Regions from separate parts of the Exiguobacterium sp. SH31 genome, predicted to be linked through region 4. Evidence: riboswitches for the same ligand, from Rfam matches in the RefSeq annotation. Region 4 holds a riboswitch; each other region holds the start of a gene.

Region 1 (7,630 bases), on a different contig from region 4:
CTACTACGGTGACCACGGTATCCCGGCGGTCCACCAAGACGTCTACAAGGAAGCCGCGGCCACCTATGACGTCGATTGGCGGCTACTCGCCGCCGTCCACCGCGTCGAGACGATCTTCTCGCACAGTTCATCGATGCGCTCTTCGGTCGGCGCGATCGGACCGTTCCAATTCATGCCGCGGACGTGGCTCGGTTGGCAGTACGATACCGACGACCAAAAAGGTGATGTCCCGGAAGACGAAGTCGATCTGACGGATTTAACACTGATTGAGCAATATGGCGGCTTAGGCAGAGACGGGGATGATGACGGCAAGGCCGATCCTCACAGTTTGGTCGACTCGGCCCATGCCGCCGCTTACTATTTGAGCGAGCACGGCGGGCAGACAAATGATTCAGTCGAATCGATTCAAAACGCCATCTTTGAATATAACCGGAGTGACCAGTACGTGTCAGACGTCATGTCCTTTTATGAACAGTACCAGGACGAACTGTCTTTACTGCCTGGTGACGCGACGACGACAACGCAGCAGGTCGCCCGGTATACGATCCGGTATCTCGATTGGTTCGCAGGCTGGGCATGACCCGGCACTACTTGGTTAAAGTGAGGAAACAACATGAACACGCATATCGAGGAAGTGACGATTCGAGTCAAATCGATATTTAACGAAGGCAAGACAAAGCGTTACATGCGAACGTATGAATTCACCGATGTCGTCGATGGGGTGATCTGTGCCGTCATCATCTATTCTCCACGGATGAGCGATGCATTTTTATCTGGTACGACGACTCAACGCGCCTACATGCTCATGCGGAACCATTTGGACAAACCGATCCGCGAGATGCGCGTCATCAGTCTCGTCCCGACGCTCGCCATCAATGACAACCTACCCTACGTCGAGTCTCAACTCGACGAAGTGAACTTTCATTACGTGGAAGAGACGCTCGACGAGGTCGAGACGAGCGGCGGCATGATCATCGTCGGTTGGGGTTCGCCTGGGCGCCTCATGCACCATTCCACGCTGTACAAGACGTTATTCGCCGAGCACGAGGCGAGTATGTATTGTATCGGTACGACGTCAAAAGGCGAACCGCAACAAATTCGCATGGCCAATGAAAATACGGTACTCGAAGCGTTCAATAACGAATCGATCAAACCGAAATTTAAGATCTTGAAAGAGACAAAACAGGACGACTCGAAATGAGTCGTCCTCAGCTTGTTGACTAACATCAATAGAATCGCTCGTCCTTCCGGCGCCCACGCTTTCCACAGGCAATCCCGGAGCCGCATCGCGACTTATGTCGCTGCTGGGTCTCCGTTGGATTGCTTTCCTGCAGGAGTCGGGGCGCCGTCGGACGAGCAACGCAAACGGTCGCCATCTGGCGGCCGTTTGTCTTTTTCTGAGGCCTCGATGGCCGAAGAAAAAGCCTCGGACATGTTCTTCGAACCGGTAAAAACGGGAAAAGGCAGATAAACGCCGAACCCGTCCGCTGACTAGGGAGGAACCCCATATGTACCGTGCCCACCCGGAGAAGAGACATGAACCGATTCAGACGAAGACCACCCTGGACCAAATGGTCCCGCAAGACCACCTCGTCCGAAAGATCGACCGCCACATCGATTTCTCGATCGTGCACCGCCTTTGCGCGCCGCTGTACTCGAACACCGGACAGCCCGGCATCGACCCCGAGATTATCATCAAGATCATCCTCCTCGGCCCGCTGTTCAACATCCGTTCCGTCCGCCAGACGGTTAAAGAGGTCCAGACGAACCTCGCCTACCGCTGGTTCCTCGGGCTCGGGATTGATGAGAAGGTACCCGACCATTCGACGATCAGCCAGGCCTATCGGCGCCGCTTCAAAGGGAAGGACGTCTTCCAACAGATCTTCGAGGACATCTTGGGTCAGGCCGAAGCCCACGGCTTCGTGTCGGGGCGAATCCTGATCACCGACTCGACCCACATCCGTGCCAACGCGAACAAGAAGAAGTTCGACAAGGTCGAGGTCGAGCGCGTTGTGAACGCGATTGAGGGCGAGCTCCTAGACCGGGTGAACGAAGAACGGTCGGACCGTGGAAAAAAGCGCTGAAGCCCGCCTCACCGAAAAGGGAGAGCCGGTTCATCAAGGTGAGCCGGACCGACCCGGATGCGGGCTATATGTATCGTGACCAGAAGCCGGAAGGCTTTTTCTGGCTGGCGCACCGGACGGTCGACGCCAAACACAACTTCATCGTCGATGTGCACGTCACGCCCGGGAACGTGTCAGACAGCACCGTCTACCTCGCCCGTCTCGAGCATATCCTCGGCCGATTCGGCTATCCGCTAGAGGCAGTCGCCCTCGATGTGGGGTACTTCACGACAGAGATTGCGAAGGCGCTCATCGAGCGCGGCGTCTTCGGCGTCATCGCCTGGCGCCGCTTCGGCGGGAAGAAGGGGATGTTTCGGAGGACGAGCTTCAAATATGTATCAGAAGAAGACGTCTATGTCTGCCCGGCGAAACAGCGTCTCACCTATCGAACGACAGACCGACACGGGTATCACCACTACGCCTCCGACCCCGCCGTCTGTAAGAACTGCCCGCTTCTCGAGAAGTGTACGTCCAATCGTGCCCACCGGCGCGTCATCACCCGTCATCTTGATGAAACCTATCGCGAATTGGTGAACCGGAACCGTCTGTCCGAATCCGGACGATACCTCTATCGTCTCCGGCCGCAGACCGTGGAGCGCTCGTTCGCCGATGCGAAAGAGCTTCACGGGCTCCGCTTCACGTTCTACCGGGGAACCGAGAAGGTCCAGTGCGCCAACCTGGTGGCAGCCACCGCACAAAACATGAAGAAATTGGCCAACCTGTTGGCCGAAAAAGACCGTCTACATAGCATTTCTTCAATTTTATGCCGGGCAGAGCGCCTCGAGCTCGATGAACACAAAAAGAGACGAACCAAATCGCGATGGGCGATTTGGTTCGTCAACAGCCTGAGGACGACTCGAAATGAGTCGTCCTGTTTTTTATCGCACGCCGATCCATACACTTACTCCGAACAGCGTGAACAAGAGTGACGCCAACAGAAAATCGTTTCGCGTGACCGGAATCACCTCGTACGTAGAACGATGTTCACCCGTAAATCCCCGAGCCTCCATCGAGAACGCGATCCGCTCGGCTTGACGGATAGCGCCGGCAAGAAGCGGGATTAGGAGTTTCGGGATGTGTCGCACGTGATCGATCCGGGTGTCGAGGCGCACGCCACGTAAGGCATGCGTTTCATAGAGCTGCATCAGTTCGATCTTTAAAATCGGGAAAAAGCGAAAGCCGACGAAGACGCTATAGGCGATGTTAGGGGACAATCTCGCCTGCTGCATCAGACTGTAGACGAACCGCTTCGGGTCCGTCGTCAGCGTGAACAGAAGCGACAGGACCGTGAAGGCGAGGACCCGAAGCGAAAGTGTCGCCGCCAACAACACGTTCTCCTCGGTGACATCATTGCCGAAGAGCGAGAACACGACTTGCCCGCTCGCCTCTCTGCCGAAGACGAGCGTCGTCCAAAGCGTCCCGAGCGCGGTCAGTAAAAATGGGATCATGAACAGTCCCCATCGCTTCCAGCTCACGTCGGAAAAGATGAATTGGAGGACGAGTGTGCCGAAGAAGACGACGAGCGGAGTCCACGGGTTGTACATGAAGGCGAGACCGAACATGAGACACGTCACGGTCAAGAACTTGATTGTCGGGTTCATCTCGTGAAACGTCATCAGAACGCCTCCGTCAACAGTCCGTGGGCCCGCAATAAGTCCGAGTCGTCCCAAATCGACGCATCGTACGGCCCACTCAAGTTCCCGTCACCCATCAAATAATACGTGCTCGCGGCACGGGCGAAACTGAGATCGTGCGTTACGAACAAGACCGTCTGCCCCGCACGGACTCGTTCAGCCATCAATGCATGGAGCGCTCGAAGTGATGCCTCGTCTTGACCGGCCGTCGGTTCATCAAACGCGAGCAGTTGTTTACCCGACAGAAGCATCACCCCGATGGCGAGTCTCCGTTTTTGACCGTGACTGAGTGAGAGTGGATGGGCGTCACGCAGACGTTCAAGCCCGAGGCGTGCCAACATGTCCTCGATTGAACGGTTATGTCCATACGCTAGTTCCCGCGACACGTCACTCGTCACAAACAAATGCGCCGGGGATTGCGGGACGAGCCCGACTTCACGGTGATGCCGCGCCAGGCTTTTTAGCCACGTCGATTTGCCGCTGCCGTTCCGACCGAGGATGGCGATCACATCCCCCGGGGCCACTGCGATTTTGCTCGCTGCAAGTTGAAACTTTTTGTGATTCACTTTCGGTATCTGAAATAATGTGTTTGTGCCCCGTGTCGTTTCAATCGGCGTAAATGTATAATCCGGTTGAACGACGAACGATCCATCGCCTGCGATCCTTCCGTTCACGAGTTCCAGGTGCCGGTCAAAGAAGTCGCCCCACATGTACGGACGATGCTCGATGACGACGATATTGACGTTCCGTGCGGACTTATCGAGCCAGCGAACGAACCGACGTGCCGTCGCCGGGTCGAGGTGTGAGAGCGGCTCGTCGAGTAAGAGCCATTCCGGACATCCGATCAAGGCACAGGCAACGGCGATCTGTTGCTTCTCGCCCCCTGATAAATCATGGATGGTGCGGTGGCGATAATCGGACAAGTGTAACTCGTGCAAAATCGCTGAGACACGGTCCATCATCTCGCTTCGGGCGACCGAAAAGTTTTCGAGCGTGAAAATCAATTCTTCTTCGACCGTCTGCATGACGAACTGGCTGTCCGGGTCTTGAAACACCGTCCCGACGCGGCGATTCACCTCACCAGGCCGATACGTGGCATAGGACCGACCGAATAGATGCAATCGCCCCGTCACAACCCCATCACAGTTGTCCGGGTAGAGCCGATTGAACAAGGCGAACAAAGTCGACTTCCCCGACCCGCTCGCCCCGGTGATGAGCGTCCTGCCGTCCTTAAGACGAAGTGTGATATCCGTCAATACGTCGCGTCCTTCCCCCGGGAAACGAAACGCCAGACGCTCGGTCTCAACCATGTGCCTTCCTCTGCCGGGTGACGGCATATCCTTCTAGCGCACCCGTTCGAAGCAACAAGTCGCTCAAAATCTTCCCGCCGATCCCTGCGATGAGCATCCCGCTCGTCGCCCGTAGTGCGAACATCAAAGCCACGTACGTCGGACTGAGCGCACTGAGACCTCCCATGACGTACGTATATGCGAAACTCGTCACTGCCGCACCGAATCCGGCGAGCATGAGCACCCACAAGTCATACCGCTTATACCCGGTTAGTGCGAACGCCGCTTCGGCGCCGAGTCCTTGAATGATGCCGACGAGGATGATGCGCGGACCGATCGCATTGCCGATCATCATCTCGATCGACGCTGCGAGCACTTCCAACAAAAAGGCGGCGCCTGGCTTTCGAATGATGTAGGCGGTAATAATCGAGACGATGAACCAAATCCCAAAAATCCATTCATAGGCGATCGGCCCAATCAAGCCGGCCCACAAGTTCCCCACATGGAAGAACGCCAAATAGACGACGGCAAAGACGACCGATAAAATCGACAACAAAACGATTTCTTTCAACTTCCATGAGTTAAGCATCAACGTTGTCCCTCGTGCGACGGACTGTTCACACTGAACGTGACCGTCATGACGACGTGGCTCGTCTTCTCGCGGACGCGGTTGAACGTCGCCTCATAAAACGCGAACACCGTCTCGATATCTCCGTGGATCCCTGAAGCATAATGCATCGTGTCATTAAAGACGCCCCGTGCTTTCGCGAAATCGACCTCTTCATAGATAATGTCCATGTAATCGTCATCACCGAGCGGGTAGAGTGCGAACTGTGATGAAACGTATTGGGCAGCCGCTCGCCCGTTCACCGGCTCACTCGAAACGTCGAGCAGATTGTCCCCGACCGTGTCGCCCGGACAGCCGGCCGAGAACGTCCCGCTCATCGACACATGCGCCCCTGTTCTCGTGGCGTGTGACAAGACTGCTTTCGCGACGTCAAACACGTGCTCGGCCCGACCGCGAATCACGGTCGATACATCGTCCGTGTGCCTCCAAACGTTGCTTAAATCAGTTTCTTTGAGTGCTCCTTTGATGACCGGTATGAACTCTGACGTCATCGGGCTTAGCGTAAAGCGGAACCCGACGATCGGGCTCGTTCCACATTGTTGATTCATGATGATTCCCCCCTTATTTGGTTACACAAAAAAGCCGCATCCATGAGAATGCGGCCACTTATCCAATCATCAATTCATCAGAAAAAGTGCCACACTTCCTCACGCCAGTATTACCTGGATCGAGTTATAAGGGATTGGAGCCATGCTCACATCTCAGCCGAAGCACCCCTAGTGTAGTCCAATGTATGCGGTTGTTCATGCAAGCAAAAGTATAGCCGTTCGATTCTGAATTGTAAACGGTTAAATCATGAAAACGTCGCGATTCCGTTTCCTGGAAGCGTATCCCGTAACGTTGTCCAGTCTGACGCCATCTCTTCGTCTGACAGTAGACAGGCGTCAAGTTCGAGCTCGACGCGCACTCGGTCCATTCGGTGACCGATCAAGACGAGCTCCGTCTGGCGGTCGCCGTACGGCTCGATGTAATCGGCCTCAAGCTCTGGTTCGGCGGCGAACATCTGCTTTCGTTCCGCGTCAGGAAGCGTCGCGAGCCAACGCCCGGCATGTTCGAGCGTCGACGCGTACCCCGCTTGGGAGAACAAGCACGCGATGTCATTCCGAGAAGCGATCCATAAAAAACCTTTCGCCCGGACAACTTCTTCCGGGAACTGTTCGATCCACGCATGTAAACGCTCCGGGTGGAACGGACGGCGGCGGCGATAGACGAACGAACTGATGCCGTACTCTTCGGTTTCAGGGGTATGGTCGTCTGTCTCGAGCTCTTGGATCCATCCGGCGGCATGCATCGCCTGGTCGAAGTCGAACAAGTTCACGTCTAACAGGTCGGACAACGGCACGTTGCCGTAAGTACTTGTCAGAAGTCGCGCCGCCGGGTTTAACGCGCGCAACAGACTTTCGATCTCGTACAGTTCCGGTTCCGTGACCCGGTCCGCCTTGTTGAGGACGATGATGTCGGCAAACTCGACTTGATCGACGAGCAAGTCGACGACTTCCCGGACATCACCCGTGTCGACAGCCTGTTTCCGTTCATGCAGCGATTCGCCCGAGTTGAAGTCTTTTAAAAATCGATATGCGTCGACGACCGTCACCATCGCGTCAACATACACACGGCTCGTCAAGTCGATACCCAAGGCGTCATCCGCATATGTAAACGTCTGCGCGACCGGGATCGGTTCCGAGATACCAGACGACTCGATGATGATGCCGTCGAGCTGTCGGTCGTTCGCAATCTCGCTGACCGCCTCGAGTAAATCTTCTCGCAACGTGCAGCAGATGCAGCCGTTAGACAGCTCCACCAACTTCTCGTCCGTCCGTGAAAAACCTGCCCCGTCAATCAATCGCTCATCGATGTTCAGCTCGCTCATGTCGTTGACGATGACGGCATATTTTTTACCATCCCGATTGTTCAACATATGATTGAGCAACGTCGTCTTGCCACTTCCCAAATATC
Region 2 (7,630 bases), on a different contig from region 4:
AGCGCTTGGCATTCTCGGGAAACAAGTCCCATCGAGCCAAGCCTTCTTCTCAAGCGAGTTCTTTTGGAGAAACGTAAAATCGGCTTACGCAGAAGAAATGAACGGTGGCTCGTTCATCGATTATTTTTGGATGTGGCAGAGTATGTATATGCCGATTTTGCGTGTGTTGCATCAACCGTTACCAAAAGTCGATCTCGTCCACTCCATCTCGACAGGCTACGCCGGCGTCGTCGCATCTTACATGAAAGAGACGCAAGGCATTCCATTCATTTTGACCGAACACGGCATCTACTCACGTGAGCGCGAGGAAGAAATCCTACAGTCTTATTGGATTCCGTCCCCTTACAAACCGAGGTGGGTTCGCTTTTTCCATCACTTGTCGCGCGAGGCGTATAACGCGGCCGACGAGATTATCACACTGTTTGAGCGGAATCGCGAATATCAAGAGTGGATTGGGGCGCCTAGCGAGAAGACAAAAATTATCGCCAACGGGATTGACGACCGTCATATCCGCGCTACGCTTGAGCGAGCCGAGAATGATGTGTTCCAAATCGGGGCCATCGTCCGCCTCGTTCCGATCAAGGATTTGAAGACGATGATCTACTCTGCAAAAATCCTTCAAGAGCGCCATCGGCTGTTCAAACTGACAATCATGGGTCCGCTTGATGAGGACGAAGAGTACGCCGAAGAGTGTCGTTTACTGATTGAGCAGAGCGGGCTGACCGACTATGTCGAACTCGTCGGGAAAGTGAACGTACAAGACTGGTTGCCGAAATTTGATTTATTGTTGCTGACGAGCATATCGGAAGGGCAACCGCTCGCCATTTTAGAAGGGATGGCGGCCGGCATCCCTTGGGTGGCGACCGACGTCGGGGCTTGTTCGGAACTACTTTACGGACGCGCTGACGATCCGTTCGGTCCGGCAGGCTTTATCGTTCCCCCGGTCCATCCGGAAGCCATCGCTGACAAAGTCGAATGGATGATGGATTATCCGCGTGAACGGATGCGCTTCGGTAAAAATGGCCGCGAGCGTGTCCGTCAGTATTATCGATTGCAACAGTTCGTCGACCGCTATAAAGCAATCTATGAAGCGAGGAGGGAACAGTATGGCGGGCATCGGGTTTAAGTTACAAAAGCTGTTTCAAGAAGACTATTACTCTTCAAGACTGAAGGCGTACACGTTTTCCGGGCTCGTCACATCGGGCCCTTGGCTGATCGTCATCCTTGTTGTCGGTACGATTCAATGGTTGGCGTTTCAGATGCCGATGTTGTCGCTCGAGGAACGGACACTGTTTATGCTATCCGTGTCTTACGCGTTCATTTTCTCGCAAATTCTATTTAGTTTTCAGCAGCTCGTCGTCACGCGATACGTGGCCGATTTATTTTATGAAAAGAAAGCCCATGAGATCTTTCCTGTCTTCACCGGCATGTTAAAAGTGACGATTCTCGCTGCCGTCGTCATGTATAGCGTGTTTTGGCTGATTTCACCGCTCAGTTTCGCCTATAAGCTCGTCCTGTTCGTCTTATTCATGACCATCAACGTCATCTGGGTCATGTTCTTGTTCTTGAGCGCCGCCAAATTTTATCAAGCGGTCGCTTACAGCTTCTTGCTAGGCGGGGTTATTTCAGTCGCGAGCGTCTATTTGATCAGTCGTCTCATGGTCAACCCATCGAGCCTCGAGCTTTTGTTTGGCTTTACCGTTGGGATGGTCGTGACGCTGTTCGGCCTATTCTTCGCGATGCTCCGAACGTTTCCGCTCAGGTATGCAACACGAGAGTTTTCATACTTCCGGTATTTTGATAAGTATCCGGACTTGTTCGCGATTGGTGTGTTATACGTGCTTGGGATCTGGGTGACCAACTTCATCATCTGGTTTGGTGAAGGGCGCATGGTGATTGCCGATTCGTTCGTGTTCAATCCGTATTACGACACGGCTGTGTTCTGGTCGTACTTGACGATCATCCCGACCCAGCTCTTGTTCGTCGTCGCTGTCGAGACAAGGTTTTACGAGCGCTACCGAACGTTTTACGGCTTGATCAATTATGGTGGGGCGTTACACCAAATTGAGAAGGCGAAGCAGACGATGACGACGGTGTTGAAAAATGAATTGATCCGACTTGGGCGAAGTCAAGGTGTTGTCACCTTGTTCGCGATCTTGATGGCGGGTGTGTTCATCGGTTGGATCGGTGTCCCGGAAGAAGTCGGTCAAATTTTCCGGATGACGACGCTCGCCGCGTTCGCGAACGCGATGATTCTCGTACTGACGCTGCTCTTGCTTTATTTTGAGGACCGGCGTGGTGCGTTGTTCGTCAACCTCTCGTTCTTCACATTGAACGCCTTGTTCACGTTGTCGTTACTGTCACGCGGAATCGACTGGTACGGAGTCGGCTTTGCCATCAGCACGACGATCACGTTCTTCATTGCGGGACTACGCTTGATTTATTATATGGGGAAGGTCGATTATTACGTGTTTGCGGCCTCGAACCGTCGTAAGCTCGGGACAGAGCGGTTCTCACATTTTGGGACCGCGCTCAACCGTCGCTTCTCGCGTTAAAGGGTTTGCATTTTCCAAAAAGATTGATATGATGTGGTCGAAGATGACCAAATTTCATAATGTTTGCCACTAGGGGAGTCGCTTGACGCGGCTGAGATGGACAAGGTCCAGACCCTTTGAACCTGATCTAGTTCACGCTAGCGGAGGGAAGTGGGCGAAACGTCCTTTCTCACACTCTTTGTGTATGGCCGACGCCGCTTCCGTTATGGGAGGCGGCGTCTTTTTTCATACAAAGGAGGAGAATACGATGACATTTACCGCACACATCCGCCAAGAGGCCGACGCCTTGTTTGAGGCGAGTTTCCACCATCCGTTCGTCCGCGCGCTCGGAGACGGGACACTCGACGAGGCGAAGTTTCGGCATTACGTGATGCAAGACTCGTACTACTTGAATCAATTTTCGAAAGTACAGGCGAAGGGCGCTACACTTGCCCCGACGATGGAGCTGGCGAGCCGATTTTTGACGCACGCCCTCCATACGATCGAGGCGGAGCACGAGTTGCATCGGGACTTTTTTACGATGCTCAAGGTGAGTGACGTGGAGTGGGCGACGTTCGAACCAGCTCCGACGGCTTATGCATACGCGCTCCATATGCAACAAGCCGGCCCGACCCTCGGAGACGTGCTCGCGGCGATTCTTCCATGCTACTGGGTGTATTACGAGATCGGGGAGCGCTTGAAGGACGCAGAGCCAGACCATCCGATTTATTCTGTTTGGATTGCGACGTACGGTTCGGAATGGTTCCGTGAACTCGTCGAAGAGCAGATCGAGCGACTTGACGAATTGGCGGGACAAGCGACGGAGTCAGAACGGATGCGCTATCAGCAGCTGTTTTTGAAAAGTTGCTACTATGAGCTCGCGTTTTGGGAGATGGCCTGGACACTCGAATCGTGGGAACTGCCGCTTGAGGTGGGACGATGAGGCCGGATCTATGGGAAGCCGTCCGGTTGAAGCGACCGCTCGTCCATAACATTACGAACATCGTCGTCGCCAACTTCTCGGCCAACGGGTTGCTCGCCATCGGTGCGTCCCCGGTCATGGCCGATGCGATTGAAGAAGTGGCAGACATGGCGACCGTGAGCGATGCCCTCGTCTTGAACATCGGGACGCTTGACGCAATGACCGAGGCGACGATGATCCGTGCCGGACAAGCTGCGAATCAGTCGGGTCGTCCTGTCGTCCTAGACCCGGTCGGTGTCGGGGCGACGTCATTTCGCCGCGGTGTCGTTGAACGAATTTTGCGAGACGTCCGCGTCACGGTCATCCGTGGGAACGCCGGGGAAGTCGCCACGCTTGTCGATGCCGGTTGGACGACGAAAGGGGTCGACGCCGGAAGCGGCACACATCATCCGCAACAACTCGCCGAACGAGCAGCGAACCGATTTAGCTGTGTTGTCGCGATTACGGGGAGGACAGATTTCGTGAGCGATGGTACGGTCACGCTAGAAATTTTGGGCGGGCATCCGCTCATGACAGAGACCACAGGCACCGGCTGTCTACTCAGTGCGGTCGTCGGTGCGTTCCTTGCTGTTGAACCGGACGTGATGACGGCAACCTCGACCGCGCTCACCGGATATGCACGATGCGGCGAGTTGGCGAGTGAAGCAGCGACGGGTCCTGGGGATTTCCCGATCCACTTTCTCAACGCGCTCGCTACCATGACGTCAACTGACCTGCCGAGCGACCGAATCGAGGTGTTTGCGCGATGAGGCCTCAAGTCTTGACCATCGCCGGTTCGGACTCTGGCGGGGGAGCCGGAATCCAAGCCGATTTGAAAACGTTTCAAGAATTAGGCGTATTTGGCACGAGTGTCGTGACCGCGGTGACGGCTCAAAACACGCGTGGCGTGCACGGTGTCGAAGCCGTCTCCGCCGACCTCGTCGCACGCCAGCTCGATGCAGTCGGATCAGACTTTATCATCTCGGCGTGCAAGACCGGGATGCTGTTCAATCGTGAGTTGATTGACATCGTAGCTGACGCGCTCGAGCAGCATCGTTTTCAAAATGTCGTCGTCGATCCGGTCATGATCGCTAAAGGCGGTGCGACCTTGCTTGAACGGGACGCCGTCACCGCGCTACGGACGAGGCTGTTACCGATGGCGACGGTCGTCACACCAAATATCCCTGAAGCTGAAGTGTTGACCGGCTTGACGATTTGTACGTTCACTGATCGTATGAAAGCAGCTGAGCGCTTGTTGTCTTACGGTGCAAACGTCGTCATGTTGAAAGGCGGTCATTTGGATGGTCCTCTCGCCGAAGACCTAGTCATGACGAAGACCGATACGTTTCGAATGGTGACGCCACGGTTGCTGACGAAAGATACGCACGGGACCGGTTGCACGTTTTCGGCTGCGCTAACAGCGGAGCTCGCGAACGGGCATACCGTTATGGAAGCCGCGCAGAAGGCGAAACAGTTCATCCATAGTGCCATCGCCCACGGATTGCAGATCGGCAGCGGGCATGGACCGACAAATCATTGGGCGTACAATAAGCACCCGAAGGAGGTGGTTTCCATTGAATCCATCGCCTATCGTTGAGCGGTTAAAGCTCTACTTCATTTGCGGCACGGCGGATACGTTTGATCTCGTTCAGACGGTCGAAACGGCGCTTCAATGTGGTGTGACATGTTTTCAATTTCGCGAAAAAGGTAAAGAGCCACTGTATGGGGATAAAAAAGAAGCGATGGCACGAGCGTTGCATACACTTTGTCGACAGTACAGTGTCCCGTTCATCGTCAACGATGACGTCAAGCTGGCAATCAAACTCGATGCGGACGGAGTTCATGTCGGACAAGAGGACGCAGCAGCCGAAGTCGTTCGTCGGCGAATCGGTTCAAAGAAGTGGCTCGGTGTCTCGGTCCACTCGATCGAGCAAGCCGCAACGGCTTCGAGATACGCCGATTATGTCGGAATTGGACCGATTCATCCGACTGTGTCGAAACAAGACGCGGCCGAAGTGAATGGAACGATGCTCATTCGGCAAGTGCGAGCCCGGTTTCAGCATTTGCCAATCGTGGGGATTGGTGGAATCATGCCTGAACACGTCGAAGCGATTCGACGTGACGGGGCTGACGGCGTAGCTGTCATCTCGGCCATTGCTTCTGCACCGGACGTGGCCATGGCCACACGGCGTTTCGCTTGTCTCTGAATTTTATTTGAGGAGGAAGACAGATGAACGTATTTGTAATTGGAGCGAATGGACAGATTGGAAAGCAACTCGTAGAACGATTGAAGCAGGATGGGAAGCACGAAGTCACCGCGATGGTGCGGAAACAAGAGCAGCTAGACGAGTTCAAAGCGAACGGCTATCAGGCGGTTCTCGGAGACTTAGAAGGTGACGTTGAGACGTTGAAGCAAGCGATGAGCGGCATGGACGCAGTCGTGTTCGCGGCCGGTTCGGGCGGCAGCACGGGAGCCGACAAAACGTTACTCATCGACCTAGACGGTGCAGCGAAAAGTGTCGAGGCGGCCCAAGCGAACGGCAACATTAAGCACTTCGTGATGCTCAGTGCCTTGAAAGCGGAAGATCGCTCGGCATGGCCCGATTCGATGAAACCGTACTACGTGGCAAAACATCATGCGGACCGTTTGCTCGAACAGAGTGGACTCGACTATACGATCGTCCGTCCAGGCGCGCTCACAGACGATGCCGGTACAGGCAAAGTGAACATCGACAACGTGTCGACGGGCGAGATTCCGCGGGCGGATGTCGCAGCGTTCTTGGCCCATGTCATCGGTCGACAAGAAGCGGCAAACAAAGCCATCGACTTGGTCAAAGGTGATACTGCAATCGAAGAGACGATATAAATCATGTGAGCGAGCGGATTCGAAAATCCGCTCGCTTTTTTGCGGTGATGTGTCAGCCCGTTCGAAAAAGGAATTGATGCGGCCGATAGAGAAAGTAAAGACGTATCTATTCAAGAAAGGGGTCTGTTCATGACCGCGTTATTTGTCTATATGGCCGCCTATTTACTGCCGGCCTTCTTGTTGAGCCATCTCGCGCTCGACGTCTTGTTACGTAACCCGCGACAAGTCGAGCATCGTCTGCTCAGCCTGTTCGTATTCGGTTACGCAATGCTGTTTTTGGCGGAGTTCGGCCGTCACTTGTCACCGATCGAAGCGAGCCCGGCGTTCGTTACCTATTGGTTCGGCAATGCCGGCATTTTGATCTTTATCTTTTCGGTCCATTTCATCGTCAAAGTGACGGGCGTCGGTGCGAAGATGCCGAAATGGGTATACCCGTATGCAATCTACTTACCGTTGATCCCGGTTGCTTTGACGTTCATTCGACAAGAGAACATCATCAACAGTCAACGCTTCGACCAAGTCGGGCTCTGGATTTATCCTGAATTCAACGTTTCTTATTTGACGACGATGACGATTGGGAACGTCTTTCACTTCCTGATTATTTTGTTGTTGGCGTATGCGCTCAAACGAGCAGAACGGCATGAACATCAACGGGTGCTGCGTCTACTCATCTTGACGGCGGTACTCGTCTTGATTTGGGACATCGTGTTCGGTTACTTCCAATTTCGTGGAGTCATTCCGCCTTATGCGTATATGTACGGCGGATTGGTCTGGACGGTGGCGCTCGTTTTGGCAATGAACCGGCTCGATTTTCTCGCCTCTTACGCCAAGCGCTACGGGACGTTGTACAACTTGAACCCGTCGGCCATTCTGCTCGTCGACGATACTGGTCGGATCGAGAGTGCGAACCCGGCCGCACGCATGTTGTTCCACACGGTCCGTGTCGTCAATGAACGGTTCGTCGACCTATTGCCGGAGAAGAAGCGTGAGGAATGGTGCGATCACTATACACAGCACTTCACGGCCCAAAAGAAGTTTTTAGAGTTCGAGACGAAGGTTCAGACGAAGACCGGACAAGAACGATACGTCGTCATCGATGGTGACTTCGTCTATATCGATCAAAAAATTCACGGCATGATTTTGATTCGCGATGTCCACACGTTCAAGGAAGCGGAGCAGTCGATTCGTTTTTTCGCCTATCATGACCCGCTCACGAAGCTCGCCAATCGTCGGGCTTTTTATGAACAAGCTGATCAAGCGTTGCTTCAA
Region 3 (7,630 bases), on a different contig from region 4:
CGCGTTTCTTTTTAGAGAGTGCGTCTTTCTCGATGATCGTATCGGACAGACGTAGCTGTTCGGCCGCTTCGTCGATGAAAGGCTCACATTGACTGAGCGGTAGCTCGTCTCCTGTCTCGACCGCGTAACACGTCCCGTTTCCGATGGGCTCGGTCAAGTTGGGAACATAGTAGAGCGTGTCGTACCGGAACGACCCGTTACGGAACACGGTCAAGTTCGGTTCGTCGTCGAGCAGCGGGCTGCCGAGCATGTAGGCGGGCTCCATCCCGAGCAACTCTAGGATGGTCGGGGCGATGTCCGTTTGACCGCCGCTCGCTTCGATCGTTCGACCTTCGTTCAAGTTGGCTGGTTTGATGTAGAGCGGAACAGAACGGTCGAGCTGAAACAGTTCGACGGCCGAATCGGCGTTCTCTTGCTCGGCCATCTCGTCACCTGCTGAGGCCAGGCCGCTGTCATGATCGCTATAAAAGACGACTAACGAATTATTCCACGTCCCGTTCGCCTTCAATTGATCGACCATCAATCCGACGGCCGCGTCGACGTAATGGATGGTATGGTAATAGTTTTGAAGCAGCGGATCGTCATATCCGGTCAAGTCCAAACGCTTCTCTTCTTCCGGAATGTCGTACGGCGTATGGCTCGTCAAAGCGACCATGAACGCATAAAACGGTTCTGCTAACGTGTCCATCGCTTCGACGGAAGTGGTCAAGAAGTCTTTGTCGTTAAGTGCCATGCCGATCACGTCCTGAGCGGGGTAATCGTCTTTGCTGAAGAAATGATTGAAGCCGATATTGTCGTAGACGTTGTCGCGGTTCCAAAACGTTTTATCGAACGCATGCATCGCGGCCGTATCATAGCCGGCTTGGCGCAAACGTTCAGGTAAGGCGTCAAACGTATGGTCACCGTACTGGGTGTACACTGAACCGGATTTGACGGGATAGAGCGAGGTGTTGACCGTGAATTCTGCGTCCGACGTCCGGCCTTCGTGCGTCTGATGATAGAAGTTCGGGAAGTACAACATCTCGTCACGAAGCGCGTTCAAGTTCGGTGTCAGTTCCTGTCCGTTGATCGTCTGGCCGATCACCGACGTCTGGAACGACTCGAGCTGCAGCATGATGACGTTCGTATCAGCCGTTGTCTCGACGTCGGTTGGAGCCGAGGTACCGAGCCGCGTCTCTTCTTGTGCGGTTAAGCCGTCTCCGAAGCCGAGTTGGTCGCCGATGCCACGGAACAAGTCGAGGCCGTGATACCCCCAAAAGCCGTACTCGTAATATTCACGCATGTTCGAAATCGGTGCTTGCTCGTCACCATTCGGCTGACTGACGGTTAACGGAACGACGAAGGCGGCCAAGCCGACGACAAAACCGGCAGCGGCGATCCGGCGGTTTTTTCCTGTGCCTTGCGCAGGTCTTTTTCTCATATAGACGAGGACAGCGGTATAAAGCACCAAGTCCACGAACAATAGAAAGTCGGTCGGTTGAATCAACGTCAGGAAGCCGCCGCCGACGTCGCCCATCTGACCAACGTCTGACAAAAGCGCGACCGACAACAGATTGCCGAAATAGCGGTAATACCAGACGTCGGAGATGAGGAGTGTACTGTGTAGAAACAGCGAGGCGAATAAAATCCAGCGCCGTGTTTTCGTCTTCACGAGCAACGCCCAGCTCGTCATCATGAGAATCATCCCGATGTTGACGAGTAAAAAATGAACGTTGAACGCGCTCGCGGTCAAGACGCTGAACAAAAATAGTTTGGCAAGTGATAGTGACAGATAACTCCAATAATCAAGATATTTCATAAATAGCCTCCAAACGGTACGTACACGTCGTATTCTTTTTCATGTACCTGTTCGTAGGTGGCGGGAAACATGGGGGTGTGCGATGCGGACGAAAAAAAGCGAGGCGAGCGCCTCACTTGATCAAAAACGTGTCCCGAAGCTCGATGATCGTGCCTTCCGGGGCTTTTAGTTTGCTCAAATGTCCGTCGACGACGAAGTAGATGTTGCCGCCATGTTTCGGCAAGAACGTGACACCGAGCGCCTCGAGCCGACGGACTTCCGCTTCAAGGTCATCGACGTACAAGGCGAAGTGAACGGGTCCGGCCGCATGTTTCGAATACGGCGATAACGTCTCGTCGGTCTTCGCCGTCTGGAGTTCGATATAGAAGTCGCCGAGCTTGAGCCAACTGTTGAACGCCCGGGTATGGAAGTTGGGTGACTCTTGGACGAGCTCAAAACCGAGCGTTTCATAAAATTGCTTTGACGCCGCATAGTCGGGCGTTTGGATACAGAGATGGTGGATTTGTTTCATCGTGTCACTCCTTTGCTTTTATTTTAGCGAATAGGAGCCTGAAGCGGAACTTTTCTTGAACGAAGACGTATACGACACCGAGGAGGGATACATATGGAAATCCAATACGAATTGACGGAAGAAGACTACATTCACTTCAACTTGAGTCATATTAGACGTTCAAAGATAGGAAAGAGGATGCTATTCCTGCAGCGCATCATCGGGCCCGTCATCATTTTAAGTGGTGGCGCTTTGACGTTCGCGACACTGTTTCAAGATACGAGCTGGTGGCTGTTTGGGGTATATGGCGTCATCAGCCTCCTCTGGTTCCTGTATTATCCGAAGTATTTTGAACGGCATATCCGAAAACAAACGAAGCGGATGATTCAAGAACGAAGCAATGAAGGCATGATCGGCCCGCATACGATGGATCTGGATGAAGACGGTCTTCGTGACAAAAATGCGTTCGGGGAGACGAAAGTCTCATGGAGCGGCATCAAGGAAGTCGTCGAGGAAGCCGATTATGTGTATTTGTATAACTCGTCGGTCAGCGCCTACATCTTGCCGAAACGCGGGCAGGACATGGAGGAGGTACAACGATGGCTACCGATGCGTTGACGATTCAACCGATTGATGAGACGAACTTGGATGCGGTCGTCGCCTTGACCGTCGCACCTGGTCAGGCCCGCTTTATCGAAACGAACGCGGAATCGCTCCGCGAGATGGACGTCGACGTCAAGTACGCGTGGACGTGCTACGCGCTCTGTCGAGACAATCAACCGGTCGGCTTCATGATGGTCGGGGCCGAGAACAAGGTGGAGCGTTACGTCTGGCTCGACCGCTTTATGATTGATATGGATGAGCAAGGGAAAGGCATCGGGTCAACATTTTTGCAACTTGCGATTGAGTGGATGCAAGAGCGATTTGATGTCGATGACATCATCCTCAGTCTCCATCCGACGAACGAACCAGCGAAACGGTTTTATGCGAAGGGCGGATTTGAGGACAGTGGCTTGATTGATGAAGCGAACGGGGAAGAGATTTGGGTGTATCACGTGAAGCAGGGACAGCCTTCCTAAGTCGGCCGTCCCTGTTTTGGTGGTTGTTGTTCAATTATCGCTTCACCGTGAGTGGACGCAACTGTTTGACCCGCGCCAAGACGATCCAGCCGAGGATGGCTCCGGTCACGCTCGAGGCGAGGAAGGCCGGGAAGAAGAACAGCGCCCCAAACTCAGAACCCATTAAGATTTTCGCGTACGGGACGGCGATGAGCGAGGCAATGACGCCCGTCCCGATGACTTCACCGAGCGCAGCGAAAGCGACCCGGTTCGTCCGCACGTAAAATAGTCCGGCAAGCAAGGCGCCGATCATACCACCTGGGAAGGCGAGCAACGACCCGGTCCCGGTCATGACACGGACGAGTCCGGTCACGAACGCGACGAGGACGGCACCAATCGGACTGACGGTGACGGCGGCGATGACGTTCACCATATGTTGCACCGGATAGGCCCGGGCGACACCGGTCGGGATGGAGATGAACAGGGAGCCGATGATGGCGATGGCGATGAGCATCGCCATCCAAGTGAGTTGTTGAATACGCATGAAGTGTCTCCTTTCAAAATGAAAACGCCACTTCTCCAAGTGGAAAAGTGGCGTGGACAGACAGACGTATCCAAGCCACTTCCCTACGCTGGTATGAGCCAGATCAGGTTCGAAGGGTCCGGCAGTTGCCGTCTCAGCCCGAAGGCTCCCCTAGTGGTCGTTTATTGGTTTGAGTATAGCATACCGTTATTTTGTTGCCTCAATTTTTCGCGGTCGGAAGATGAAATAAATGATACCGCTATACAGGGCGTATAAAAACAGGGAAAACACGAGATTGATGAGCCACGGGAGTGTACCCATAAATACGGTGACCGAGGCGTTACGGAACCAGCCGAGTGAAAGACATAGTCCGACAAAGCTGAGCACGATCGTCGTCCAAAAGCTGATATCTGGACGCCTCGACACGCGGCGAACGACTAGACCGATTATGAAGCTGAAGACAGCCGTCGTACCTAAATACATATAGAGTAACGCATCAACCGGGTATGAATAATAGACAACGTCCATATTATTTCCTCCTAAACGAAGTGTGGTGAAAGGAAGTGAGGTCAGTGAGGAGTGCGATCCCATGGCGTGACGAGTCTTACCGTGAACAGTTCGAGCACTGGCTCGATGGCCATGTGCCAGGCGTGACGTGGCGGGTTGTGAAAGATACGGATTTGACATACTTGATGTATGGAGAGTACGGAGCAGACCGTTACTACGCCAAGGCGGTGACAGCAATTAGTGATGGCGAGGCCGAACTGTCGATGCATCTAGCCGAACGGCATCCGGGACTGGTCCCGGAGGTCATCGCCATTGACGCGGCACGCAACTGGCTACTTATGCGAGACATCGGCGGGGATGCACTTCGCGAATACCCTAAGCACAGTCGGTACGAAGCGGCTGTGCGTCAATATGCGAAACTACAGAGAAAAGAAGCGAATTACATGGATACTCTTTTGGCCTACGGCATCCCGGACCGGTGTCCGGCTCGTCTAAAAGAAGAGATACGGACGTATTTACCCGAGTTATGTACGGGGTTAGATCGAGATAAGGCAGAGGCGGTGCTGGCGCTCCAAGACGAACTCCTCACCATGTGCGACGAGCTCGCGACGGGTATGCCGATGAGTCTCGAGCACGGCGATTTACATTGCGGCAACATCTTTTGGCGCGAACAGACGGATGACTTATGTATTCTCGATTGGGGCGATGCGACCGTCACCCATCCGTTCTTCAGCGTCCGTGTGTTTTGGAACGCGCTCTACGACTTGTTGCCGGAAGACGATGAAGTCGCCTGGTATGAACAGATTCAGAAGATGCGTACCGTCTACTTGGCTGAGTGGGAAGATGTGGCGCCTCGGGACTTGCTATGGCGCCATTTGTTGATCGCTGAAGAGCTCGGTTGCGTATATCGGGCGCTGTCGTGGCATATATATGTGACCAACTATCGGTATGATCCGTCCGAGTCAGCCGATAAACCGGCCCAATGGCTCAACTTGTTCCTCGAGTATCGGGACTTGAAACGTCGCGGTACGTGATCACTCATTCTTCTCGAGCAGGTTTTCATAATCCGTCTCGTTCCAAAACAGCTGGGCGATTGACTCCGGTGCTTTCAAAATCTCACCGTCTTGGTCGTAGACGATGGCGTAGCCGTTTTCGATCTCAAAGACGATCAAGTCGGCCGTCACTTCCTTGACGCCGTTCCCGGCAATGATGACGTTCTCGATTGGGTCGCGTGCGACTTGAACTCCCCATTCGTCGAGCTCGACGATGAGCGCTGACGTGTAGGCATGGCGGTCGTAAATCGATTGAAACTCGTCTTGCGTCAATGTGACGTCGGTCGGGGGGGCACTCGTCCCGTATTTGCGCTTCTCAATCTCCTCAACGAATTGCGTGAACGACTCTTCTTGCCAAAAGAGCGGTGCGACCGACTCGGGACCGTTGGCGATCTCACCGTCTTCATTCTCATAGACGGTCGCGTACGTGCCGTCGTCGAGCTTGAACGGATAAATATCGGCGTATGTATGATGGATCCCGTCCCCGGCGATGACGACGCGTTCGAACGTCTCACGGAACGGTGTTAGCCCTTGGGTTTCGAGCGCTGCTAACAAGTCTTGGGCAGTCTCGTGTTGGTCAAAGACGTCTTTGAAATCTTCTCGTGTCCATTCGATCGTCGCTTCTTCATCTTGTTCGTTCATATCAGGAGAGACGATTGGTTGCTCGGCTTGATCGGTACAACCTGTCAGCAAGAACGCGCTTAAGCCAAGTAGTCCTAACCGTTTCATAAAACAACCCCCTAGTAAGTTACATTATTTCCCTATTTTACATTAGCGTAGCATGTATGAAATAGGATGAGAACCTGGATACTTTCTCATCTAGGGCAAATGCAATCGCTACCTCGTCTGGTTCAATCAACACAATCTGTACGATTGAACAGGGAAATGTCGACTTTTGGCGAACACATTTAGGAAACCGGTCTAAAGGAGAGAGAGAGATGCCAAAACGAAAATTTGCCAATCGTCGTGATTGGGAACGAATATTAAAAAATCGATACGCACAAATGGAGGTGCAGGACGATCGCTTCTCGGGCACCGTCGCCCTCTTCCAAATTGACGCCGTCCGAGCCCCGCAATATAAGATGCATCAAGGAGAGGAGTTCATCGTCGCCGACGCAGGTTATGCGTGGCTCCAGTACTTCTCAGAACATGAACCGTTCGGGGTGACTGTCATGTTCGACGACCGGGGCAACATCGTCCAATGGTACATCGATATCGTTGAAGGGATTGGGTATGAGGATGGGATTCCGTACATGGATGACCTCCTGCTCGACATTCTCATCTTCCCGAACGGTGACGTCGTCCGTAAAGACGAGGATGAGTTCGAAGCGGCAGCCAAGTCAGGTGAGCTCACGCCGGAGATGGTCGACCGTGGCTGGCGTGATTTCAAGGCGACGCTCGATCGGATCGAACGCCGCGACTTCGTCTATTTTGATTTAGCGAACGAGCATTACGAGCAGTTGAAGCAAAAGCTTTGAGTCTTCCCGTACTGCTTTTGGTACAGTGTAAGAACAGGGGGGAAGATAGATGAAACAAATTGATCTCGAGAAGTGGTCGCGTAAAAAGCATTATGAGTTTTTCAAGGCGTTTGACGCCCCGCATTTCAACGTGACGGCGAACGTCGACGTGACGAAGCTACATACGTTCGCGAAGACGCGCGGACAGTCATTTTTCAAGCTGTTCTTATACGGCGTGGTGAAGACGGCGAACGCCATCCCGGAACTTAGGTACCGGATGCGCGGTGACGTGGTCGTCGAGCATGATGTCGTCCATCCATCGTTCACCGTCATGATGGATAATGACGTCTTCAATTTCTGTACGGCGACGTATAAAGACGCGTTTCCCGACTTCATGGAGGAAGTGGCCGTGCGGATGAGCGGGGCGAAACGAGAAGTCGTCGTCGGAGATGACGAGCCGGACAGCCTGCTCTATATTACGAGCGTGCCTTGGCTCACGTTCACGAGCATCAGTCATCCGACGAATGACCAACAGCACGATAGCGTTCCGCGGATCGCCTGGGGCAAATTCACGAAAGTTGGCGACCGGATGATGATGCCGCTCTCGGTTCAAGCGCACCACGCGCTCGTCGACGGCGTCCATGTCGGGAAATATTATGAGAAACTGCAAGCGTGGCTAGATGATTTGAGCGACCTTCACGTCAAACAGCCTGAAGAGGTCGGACTCGACGAGGCGATCCGCCTG
Region 4 (7,630 bases):
CAGGGACGGCGGTCGATCCGGGAACGGAACTGACGGTCATCGTCTCACAAGGAGTCGAGCCGACCGACATCTCGATCGAGCGGGAAGTGGACGTCGAAATCGAACCGCCGGCAGAGGGTGACGAGGCGGAACCGGTCGAAGTCGTCATTCGTACCGTCGATGCCCGTGGTGAGATCGAAGTGTTGCGTGATATGATCACAGAAACGACGACGTATTCCTATACGCTCGTCATTGCTCCGGACGAAGTCGGTACCGCGACGATTGAAGTCGAGGGTGAAGTCGTTCGGACCGATACGGTGACATACGCACAAGCAAAAGATTCACAATGAAGAGGTGGCGTGCGCGTCACCTCTTTTCTAAGGAGGAAACAGGATGAAAGGAACGATTATTCGCTTGCAAGGTGGGTTTTATGATGTCATGACCGAAACGAAAGTTGAAATCAGATGTCGCGCCCGGGGAAACTTCCGGAACCGAAACATTTCGCCCGTCGTCGGGGACGACGTCGATATTCAAGACCAAGGGGACGGGACCGGCTACATCATGGCTGTCGATGAGCGGTCGAACCATCTCGTCCGCCCGCCGATCGCCAACATCGATCAGGCGTTTCTGCTCTTTTCCGTGAAAGAGCCGGCATTCTCGTTTCATTTGCTTGACCGCTTTCTCATTTTGATCGAATCGAAGCAAGTTCACCCGATCATCGTGTTGACGAAGATGGACTTGTTGCTAGAAGCTGAAAAGGAAAAAATTAGTGCGGCGGCAGCGCTATACCGTTCGATCGGCTATCAAGTCATTGAGACGTCGACCGAAGACGGAGCTGGGATCGAGCTCATCCGCAGCGCGTTCAAAGACAAGACGAGCGTATTCGCCGGACAGACCGGCGTCGGGAAGAGTTCGTTGCTGAACGCGGTCGCACCGGAGCTTGAACTCGCGACTGGTAAGATTTCGAAAGCGCTTGGCCGCGGGAAGCATACGACGCGTCACGTCACGCTCATCACACTCGCGGACGGGTTCGTCGCCGATACACCTGGATTCTCGAGTCTTGAGTTCCCGGAAGAACTTGAAGTCGAGGAGATGCGTTGGTGTTTCCCTGAATTCGTCTTGCGGCACGATGACTGTAAATTCCGTGGTTGCGCCCATTTGAACGAGCCAGGTTGTGCCGTCAAAGCGGCGGTCGAGGCCGGAGAAATCGCTTCCACCCGCTATGCGAACTATGTTACGTTTATGGAGGAATTAAAAGATAGACAACGGAGGTACTAACATGATTAAAATCGCACCATCGATCCTGTCGGCCGATTTTGCCAACCTTGAGGCAGAGGTCAAAGCGGTCCAAGAAGCAGGGGCCGATTACATTCATTTTGACGTCATGGACGGTCAGTTCGTGCCGAACATCTCGATTGGACTGCCGGTACTCAAAAGTTTGCGTGACAAGTCGGACATGGTATTAGACGTCCATTTGATGATCGACCAACCGGAACGGTTCGTCGAGGATTTCGTTCAAGCAGGCGCCGATATCGTCACGGTCCATGTCGAGGCGACAAACCATTTGCATCGCGTATTGCAACAAATCAAAGGAGCCGGCGCCAAGTGCGGTGTCGTCTTGAACCCGCATACACCGTTGTCGTCAATCGAGCACGTGCTCGGTGATGTCGATATGGTGTTGCTCATGACCGTGAACCCTGGCTTTGGCGGCCAAGCGTTCATCGAAGCGGTCGTCCCGAAGATCGCGGCGCTCAGCGAGATGCGCCAAGCGCGTCGTCTCGACTTCGAGATCGAAATCGATGGCGGGGTAAATCCTGCGACGGCAAAACTTTGTATCGACGCAGGTGCCGACGTCCTCGTTGCCGGTTCAGCCATCTATAACGAACCGAGCTATAAAGACGCAATCGATAGCATTCGCAACGCGTCTCGTGTATAATCATCTATAGAACAACAAATATTGTCGCAAGGGGTGTCACATCTGTGGCTGAGAGGCATGAGCTAACCCTTTGAACCTGTTCCGTTCACACGGACGTAGGGATGTGGCGAAAATGCACGTTGCTACACGATAGCAGCATGGCGTTTACGTCATGCTGCTTTTTGTCGTTCACTCATATCAAGGAGGGAATAAGATGAAACAACGTTTAAAACTACAGGCGCTCATTGAAATCTCGCTGTTCGCCTCACTCGGACTGATCTTTGACATGCTCATCCCATATCGGTTGCCGCAAGGCGGAGCAGTCAGCTTGGCGATGCTACCGATTCTCGTGATGGCGTATCGGCACGGATTGAGAGGCGGACTCGCGACGGGCGCGCTCGTCGGGACGCTACAACTGTTATTTGGGGCCTATATCTTCACGCCGGTCCAATTTTTACTCGACTATACGGTCGCCTACGGCCTCGTCGGAGTCGCCGGCATCTTCGCCGGTCAAGTCAAACAGTCGGCAAAAGACGGCGCCAAGAAAACGCTCACGTTCTATTTGATTCTCGGGGCGTTGATCGGCTCGGCGCTCCGCTACGTTGCGCACGTCGTCTCCGGCATCGTCTTCTTCGCCGAGTATGCGGAAGGACCGGTCGTCTTGTACTCGCTCGGCTATAACTTGACGTATATGTTGCCGTCGTTCCTCGTCTCGGCGGTCGTGATCGTGCTCTTGTTCACGTCGGCGCCGCGCTTCGCGACGCTCGCGACACGGGACATCAGATAATGCGCGTCTTGATTGTGGCTGCGAGCCCGGAAGCGGTCCCTGATCTTCCTCGGAACGCCGATTACGTCATCGGTGTCGACGGCGGCTATCATACGCTGCTCGACCGTGGGATGAAGCCGGACCTGCTCGTCGGTGACTTTGATTCGTTCACAGGCACCGTGCCGGAGGAAGCTGTCCGTTATCCGTCTGAAAAAGACGTGACCGACCTTGAGATCGCCCTCGAGGCGGCACGAGGGAAAGGGGCGGACGTGATCGACGTGTACGGTGCACTCGGGGGCAGGCTCGATATGACGCTCAGCAACGTCGGTCTGCTCGAGGCGTACCCCGAGATGCGGTTGTTCGCAGACGGGCAAGAAGTCCGTCTCGTCGGAAAAGGGGACTATCGTCTCCCGCGTCGTCCTGACCATTACTTGTCGCTCGTACCTTGGAAACGGGCCTCGGTCTCGATTCGTGGCGTCAAGTACCCGCTCGAGAACCATGACGTCGTCAGCTATGAGGCGCTGACGATTTCAAACGAGTGGTCGGCAGAAGAGGCGGACTTGCTCGTTCACAGTGGCAACGTCTTGATTATGTATATAAAGAAGTAAACAAAAAAATCCCATCGGCGTATGCCGCTGGGATTTATTTCGTTCGTGTATGGTAATTATACGCGTTCAACGAGACCTGATTTAAGAGCGCGAGCTGAAACCCAAACTCGTTTAGGTTTACCGTCAACGAGAATGCGAACTTTTTGTACGTTTACACCCCAAGTACGTTTTGTCTTGTTGAGTGCGTGCGAACGGTTGTTACCTGACTTAGGTGACTTACCTGTTACGTAGCATTTACGTGCCATGCGTTTCCCCTCCTTTTTTATGTGGGTTCGTCCTAATAGACACTCGTTTATATTAGCATGGGTTTTTTCACGATGCAACTAGAAAATAACCGGATGACAAGAAAAAAACTTGACATTACGGATGAGGATTTTAATAATGAATGAGGGTTGCGGTTACAATTGACCGAGTTTAGGGGCATGTCCTTTTAATAACTAGGTACTTATTGTAGAATATACTGTAGGAATCATTCCGAATAAAGGAGGCTACTCCATATGGCAATTGAAATGAAGACAACATATGGCAATATTGATATCACGAACGACGTGGTCGCGACACTCGCGGGCGGTGCGGCGATGGAATGCTTCGGCGTCGTAGGAATGGCGTCACAAGCTCAACTGAAAGACGGGATCGCAGAACTGCTCAAACGTGAGAACTATGCGCGTGGCGTTGTCGTACGTCAAGATGGAGAAGACGTACATATCGATATGCACATCATCGTGAGCTACGGGACGAAAGTGTCAGAAGTCGCGTACAACGTGCAAAGTCGTGTGAAATACACGCTCGGTGAAACTTTAGGATTAAACGTTTCGTCGGTAAATATATTCGTACAAGGCGTTCGTCTGACGAATGACTGACGAGAACGAAGGAGGATTTGGTGTGGGGTTAAAACGTTTAGATGGATTGGTGTTTGCGCAAATGGTCGCAAACGGTGCAGCCAACTTGAGCCAAAATGCAGATTACGTGGATTCGCTTAACGTCTTCCCGGTCCCAGACGGCGACACGGGAACGAACATGAATTTGACGATGACTTCAGGTGCGAAGGAAGTGGCCGCACTCGACACAGCGAACATCGCTGACGTGTCATCGAAATTTGCCCGCGGCCTACTTATGGGGGCCCGTGGGAATTCGGGTGTTATTTTGAGCCAATTATTCCGTGGTTTCGGTAAATCGATCGAAGGAAAGACAGAATTGTCGACACTCGACTTTGCCGAGGCACTCAAACGTGGCGTTGACACGGCATACAAGGCGGTTATGAAACCGGTTGAAGGAACGATTTTGACGGTTGCTCGTGAAGCGGCCGACGAAGCGCTCCGTGCTTCTGAGTCGACGAGCGATTTCAATGAGTTCATGGAGCAAGTGATCACGGAAGCGAAAGCTTCGCTCGAGCGGACACCTGATTTGTTGCCGGTCTTAAAAGAAGTCGGTGTCGTCGACTCAGGCGGTCAAGGTCTCCTCGTCATCTATGAAGGGTTCCTCGCGAGCCTTGAAGGGAAAGAGCTCGAGAAGCCGCACGCACCGGTCATGGATGCCCTCGTTGAGGCAGAACACCATGCTGCGCAAGGTTTCATGTCGACGGAAGATATCGAATTTGGATATTGCACGGAGATCATGGTCCGTTTCCAAGACGAAAAGTTGAAACAGACTCCGTTCGATGAGGACGTGTTCCGTAACGAGCTGTCTGAACTCGGCGACTCGCTCCTTGTCGTCGCCGACGAAGAGTTGCTCAAAGTCCACGTTCACGTCGAGACGCCGGGCGACGTCATCACGAAAGGACAACGTTTTGGTGAGCTTGTCGCGGTCAAGATCGAGAACATGCGTCAACAGCATTCGACGATTCTTGAAGAAGAGCACGGTGCCAACCAGCACGGCGTTCAGGCGACTGCCGTCAAAGCGAAAGTGCCTTACGCGATCGTCACTGTCGCCATGGGTGAAGGTGTCAGTGAACTGTTCCGTTCGCTCGGTGCCGCACATGTCATCGAAGGCGGGCAGACGATGAACCCGTCGACGGAAGACATCGTCAAAGCGATTGAAGCGGCGAACGCCGAGCACGTCTTCATCTTCCCGAACAACTCGAACATCATCATGGCCGCTGAGCAAGCGGCATCGGTCGCACCTTGCGGCGTCTCGGTCATTCCGACGAAGACGGTACCACAAGGACTAGCGGCTGCCATCGCGTTCAATCCTGAAGCGGATGTCGAGACGAACGAGCTGGTCATGAAGACGGCCGCAACTACAGTCAAGTCAGGACAAGTGACTTACGCTGTCCGTGACACGAGTATCGACGGTGTCGAGATTCGTAAAGATGATCATATGGCGATTGCCGAGAAGAAAATCGTCGCATCATCAAAATCGAGTCTAGAAGCGGCAAAAGCGCTCGTAGATGCACTCGTAGACGCGGATGATGAGATTGTCACGATCTTGACGGGCGAAGGTTCGTCGGCGGAAGACGTCGCAGCACTCTCGGCTTACATCGAATCGAAGAACGATGAGATTGAAATCGAAGTTCATGACGGTAAACAACCGCTCTACTCCTACATTTTTAGTGTGGAATAAGCTGTATCTCAGCCCTGCCTTCTGTATAATGAAGGTAGGGTTTTTTTGAAAGGGGGAAATGCGATGAAATATCGCAGTGTGTTTGATATTATCGGACCGGTCATGGTCGGACCATCGAGTTCGCATACGGCCGGAGCCGCACGCATCGGTCTTATGGCCGGCAAACTGTTCGGCCGAACGCCGGACCTCGCGCGGATCACGTTTTACGGGTCGTTCGCCGACACGTATCGAGGTCATGGGACAGACGTCGCCATCGTCGGAGGCATCATGGGATTCGATACGTTCGATCTTCGCATCCCGCAAGCGCTCGACATCGCGAAAGAGCGGGGAATCAAAGTCGTCTTTGAGACGAGCGACGCGCTCACGGATCATCCGAACACGGCCCGGGTTCATCTCGAGGACGCGGAGGGGACGTTTGAGATCGTTGGGATCTCGATTGGCGGTGGCACGATTGAAATCACCGAATTGAACGGATTCCCGCTCAAGCTTTCCGGCGGTGGACCGGCACTCGTCGTCTTGCATCACGATCGCTTCGGGGCGATCGCGGCCGTGACGGGCATACTCGCCAAGCACGAACTGAACATCGGGCATATGGAAGTGAGCCGTCATGAAAAAGGCAAGCAAGCCTTGATGGCGATTGAAATGGATGAACCGATGCCAAAAGACGTATTAGCGGAACTGGAACGGTTACCTCAAATCGAACGGGTAGCCATCTTTGGGGAATAAGGAGAAACGACTATGTTTAAATCAGTAGAAGAATTAGTACGGACGGCAACGGAACGAAACATCCCGATCTCTGAAGTGATGATCGAGCAAGAAGTCCACGTCAGACGCTCGACACGAGAAGAGGTCATGGCGATGATGGAACGTAACCTTGAAGTGATGGAAGAAGCGGTCGAGCGGGCGATGCAAGGCGTGACGTCTGTGACGGGGCTGACTGGGAATGACGCCGTGCTCATGCAAGACTATGTCCGGTCGGGCAAATCACTTGCCGGTGACTTGATTTTAGATGCCGTCGCCAAAGCAATCGGCACGAACGAAGTGAATGCGGCGATGGGACGGATTTGCGCGACACCGACGGCGGGGAGCGCTGGGGTCGTACCGGGGACGCTATTTGCGGTCAAGGACCGTCTCGAGATGGACCGCGATGCGATGATTCGGTATTTGTTCACCTCGGGCGCGTTCGGATTCGTCGTTGCGAACAACGCCTCGATTTCGGGTGCGGCCGGAGGCTGTCAGGCCGAAGTCGGTTCCGCGACCGGTATGGCTGCAGCAGCCATTGTCGAAGCGGCCGGCGGGACGCCGGAACAGTCGGCGACGGCGTTTGCGATCGCCTTGAAAAACATGCTCGGGCTCGTCTGCGATCCGGTAGCGGGTCTCGTCGAAGTACCTTGCGTCAAACGGAACGCCATGGGTGGGGCGAACGCGGTCGTCGCGGCTGATATGGCGCTCGCCGGCATCACGTCCCGCATCCCGTGCGATGAAGTCATCTCGGCGATGTACGAGATTGGTCAAATGATGCCGACCGCCTTGAAAGAGACGGCGCGGGGCGGACTCGCCAACACACCGACAGCACGTCGGATCGAACGCAATATTTTTGGAGAGAAAGAAAATGCCAAACAGTGACGCGTTGACGACGCTCCGAGGGGTCGGGCCAGAGATGGCCAAAAAACTAGAGACGATGGGTCTCGAACGAATCGAGGACGTGCTAGAGCACGTCCCGTTTCGTTATGAAAATTATAACAGCGGCACCGTGACGACGGCAGTCCACGGGGACCTCGTCAAATGGAGTGGGACCGTTCA

What was found. Region 4 has a riboswitch for thiamine pyrophosphate ahead of thiT (energy-coupled thiamine transporter ThiT). Riboswitches for the same ligand answer to the same signal wherever they lie in the genome.
Region 1: another riboswitch for thiamine pyrophosphate. It lies ahead of A6395_RS01475 (YkoF family thiamine/hydroxymethylpyrimidine-binding protein); the one in region 4 lies ahead of thiT (energy-coupled thiamine transporter ThiT).
Region 2: another riboswitch for thiamine pyrophosphate. It lies ahead of tenA (thiaminase II); the one in region 4 lies ahead of thiT (energy-coupled thiamine transporter ThiT).
Region 3: another riboswitch for thiamine pyrophosphate. It lies ahead of thiW (energy coupling factor transporter S component ThiW); the one in region 4 lies ahead of thiT (energy-coupled thiamine transporter ThiT).

The regions. Positions count from the first base shown of each region.
Region 1 is NZ_LYTG01000009.1:9,342-16,971, forward strand. Features, by position in the region: gene A6395_RS01440 (lysozyme family protein) at 1-580, shown strand, start outside; gene A6395_RS01445 (DUF1643 domain-containing protein) at 614-1,201, shown strand; partial or broken gene A6395_RS15640 (IS1182 family transposase) at 1,509-2,848, shown strand; gene A6395_RS01460 (energy-coupling factor transporter transmembrane component T family protein) at 3,002-3,739, opposite strand; gene A6395_RS01465 (ABC transporter ATP-binding protein) at 3,739-5,067, opposite strand; gene A6395_RS01470 (ECF transporter S component) at 5,060-5,635, opposite strand; gene A6395_RS01475 (YkoF family thiamine/hydroxymethylpyrimidine-binding protein) at 5,635-6,222, opposite strand; TPP riboswitch at 6,302-6,402, opposite strand; gene A6395_RS01480 (GTP-binding protein) at 6,468-7,630, opposite strand, start outside.
Region 2 is NZ_LYTG01000044.1:30,437-38,066, reverse strand. Features, by position in the region: gene pelF (GT4 family glycosyltransferase PelF) at 1-1,126, shown strand, start outside; gene pelG (exopolysaccharide Pel transporter PelG) at 1,107-2,555, shown strand; TPP riboswitch at 2,617-2,721, shown strand; gene tenA (thiaminase II) at 2,803-3,477, shown strand; gene thiM (hydroxyethylthiazole kinase) at 3,474-4,265, shown strand; gene thiD (bifunctional hydroxymethylpyrimidine kinase/phosphomethylpyrimidine kinase) at 4,262-5,092, shown strand; gene thiE (thiamine phosphate synthase) at 5,070-5,702, shown strand; gene A6395_RS07200 (SDR family oxidoreductase) at 5,726-6,361, shown strand; gene A6395_RS07195 (GGDEF domain-containing protein) at 6,491-7,630, shown strand, end outside.
Region 3 is NZ_LYTG01000044.1:74,252-81,881, reverse strand. Features, by position in the region: gene A6395_RS07500 (LTA synthase family protein) at 1-1,798, opposite strand, end outside; gene A6395_RS07495 (VOC family protein) at 1,911-2,309, opposite strand; gene A6395_RS07490 (YcxB family protein) at 2,403-2,906, shown strand; gene A6395_RS07485 (GNAT family N-acetyltransferase) at 2,888-3,367, shown strand; gene thiW (energy coupling factor transporter S component ThiW) at 3,402-3,890, opposite strand; TPP riboswitch at 3,954-4,052, opposite strand; gene A6395_RS07475 (hypothetical protein) at 4,077-4,397, opposite strand; gene A6395_RS07470 (phosphotransferase family protein) at 4,442-5,410, shown strand; gene A6395_RS07465 (hypothetical protein) at 5,411-6,157, opposite strand; gene A6395_RS07460 (ribonuclease FAU-1 family protein) at 6,367-6,906, shown strand; gene A6395_RS07455 (tetratricopeptide repeat protein) at 6,956-7,630, shown strand, end outside.
Region 4 is NZ_LYTG01000104.1:44,150-51,779, forward strand. Features, by position in the region: gene pknB (Stk1 family PASTA domain-containing Ser/Thr kinase) at 1-329, shown strand, start outside; gene rsgA (ribosome small subunit-dependent GTPase A) at 373-1,257, shown strand; gene rpe (ribulose-phosphate 3-epimerase) at 1,259-1,915, shown strand; TPP riboswitch at 1,935-2,034, shown strand; gene thiT (energy-coupled thiamine transporter ThiT) at 2,109-2,681, shown strand; gene A6395_RS14460 (thiamine diphosphokinase) at 2,681-3,268, shown strand; gene rpmB (50S ribosomal protein L28) at 3,325-3,513, opposite strand; gene A6395_RS14465 (Asp23/Gls24 family envelope stress response protein) at 3,766-4,128, shown strand; gene A6395_RS14470 (DAK2 domain-containing protein) at 4,151-5,827, shown strand; gene sdaAB (L-serine ammonia-lyase, iron-sulfur-dependent subunit beta) at 5,891-6,553, shown strand; gene sdaAA (L-serine ammonia-lyase, iron-sulfur-dependent, subunit alpha) at 6,566-7,453, shown strand; partial or broken gene A6395_RS14485 (ATP-dependent DNA helicase RecG) at 7,440-7,630, shown strand, end outside.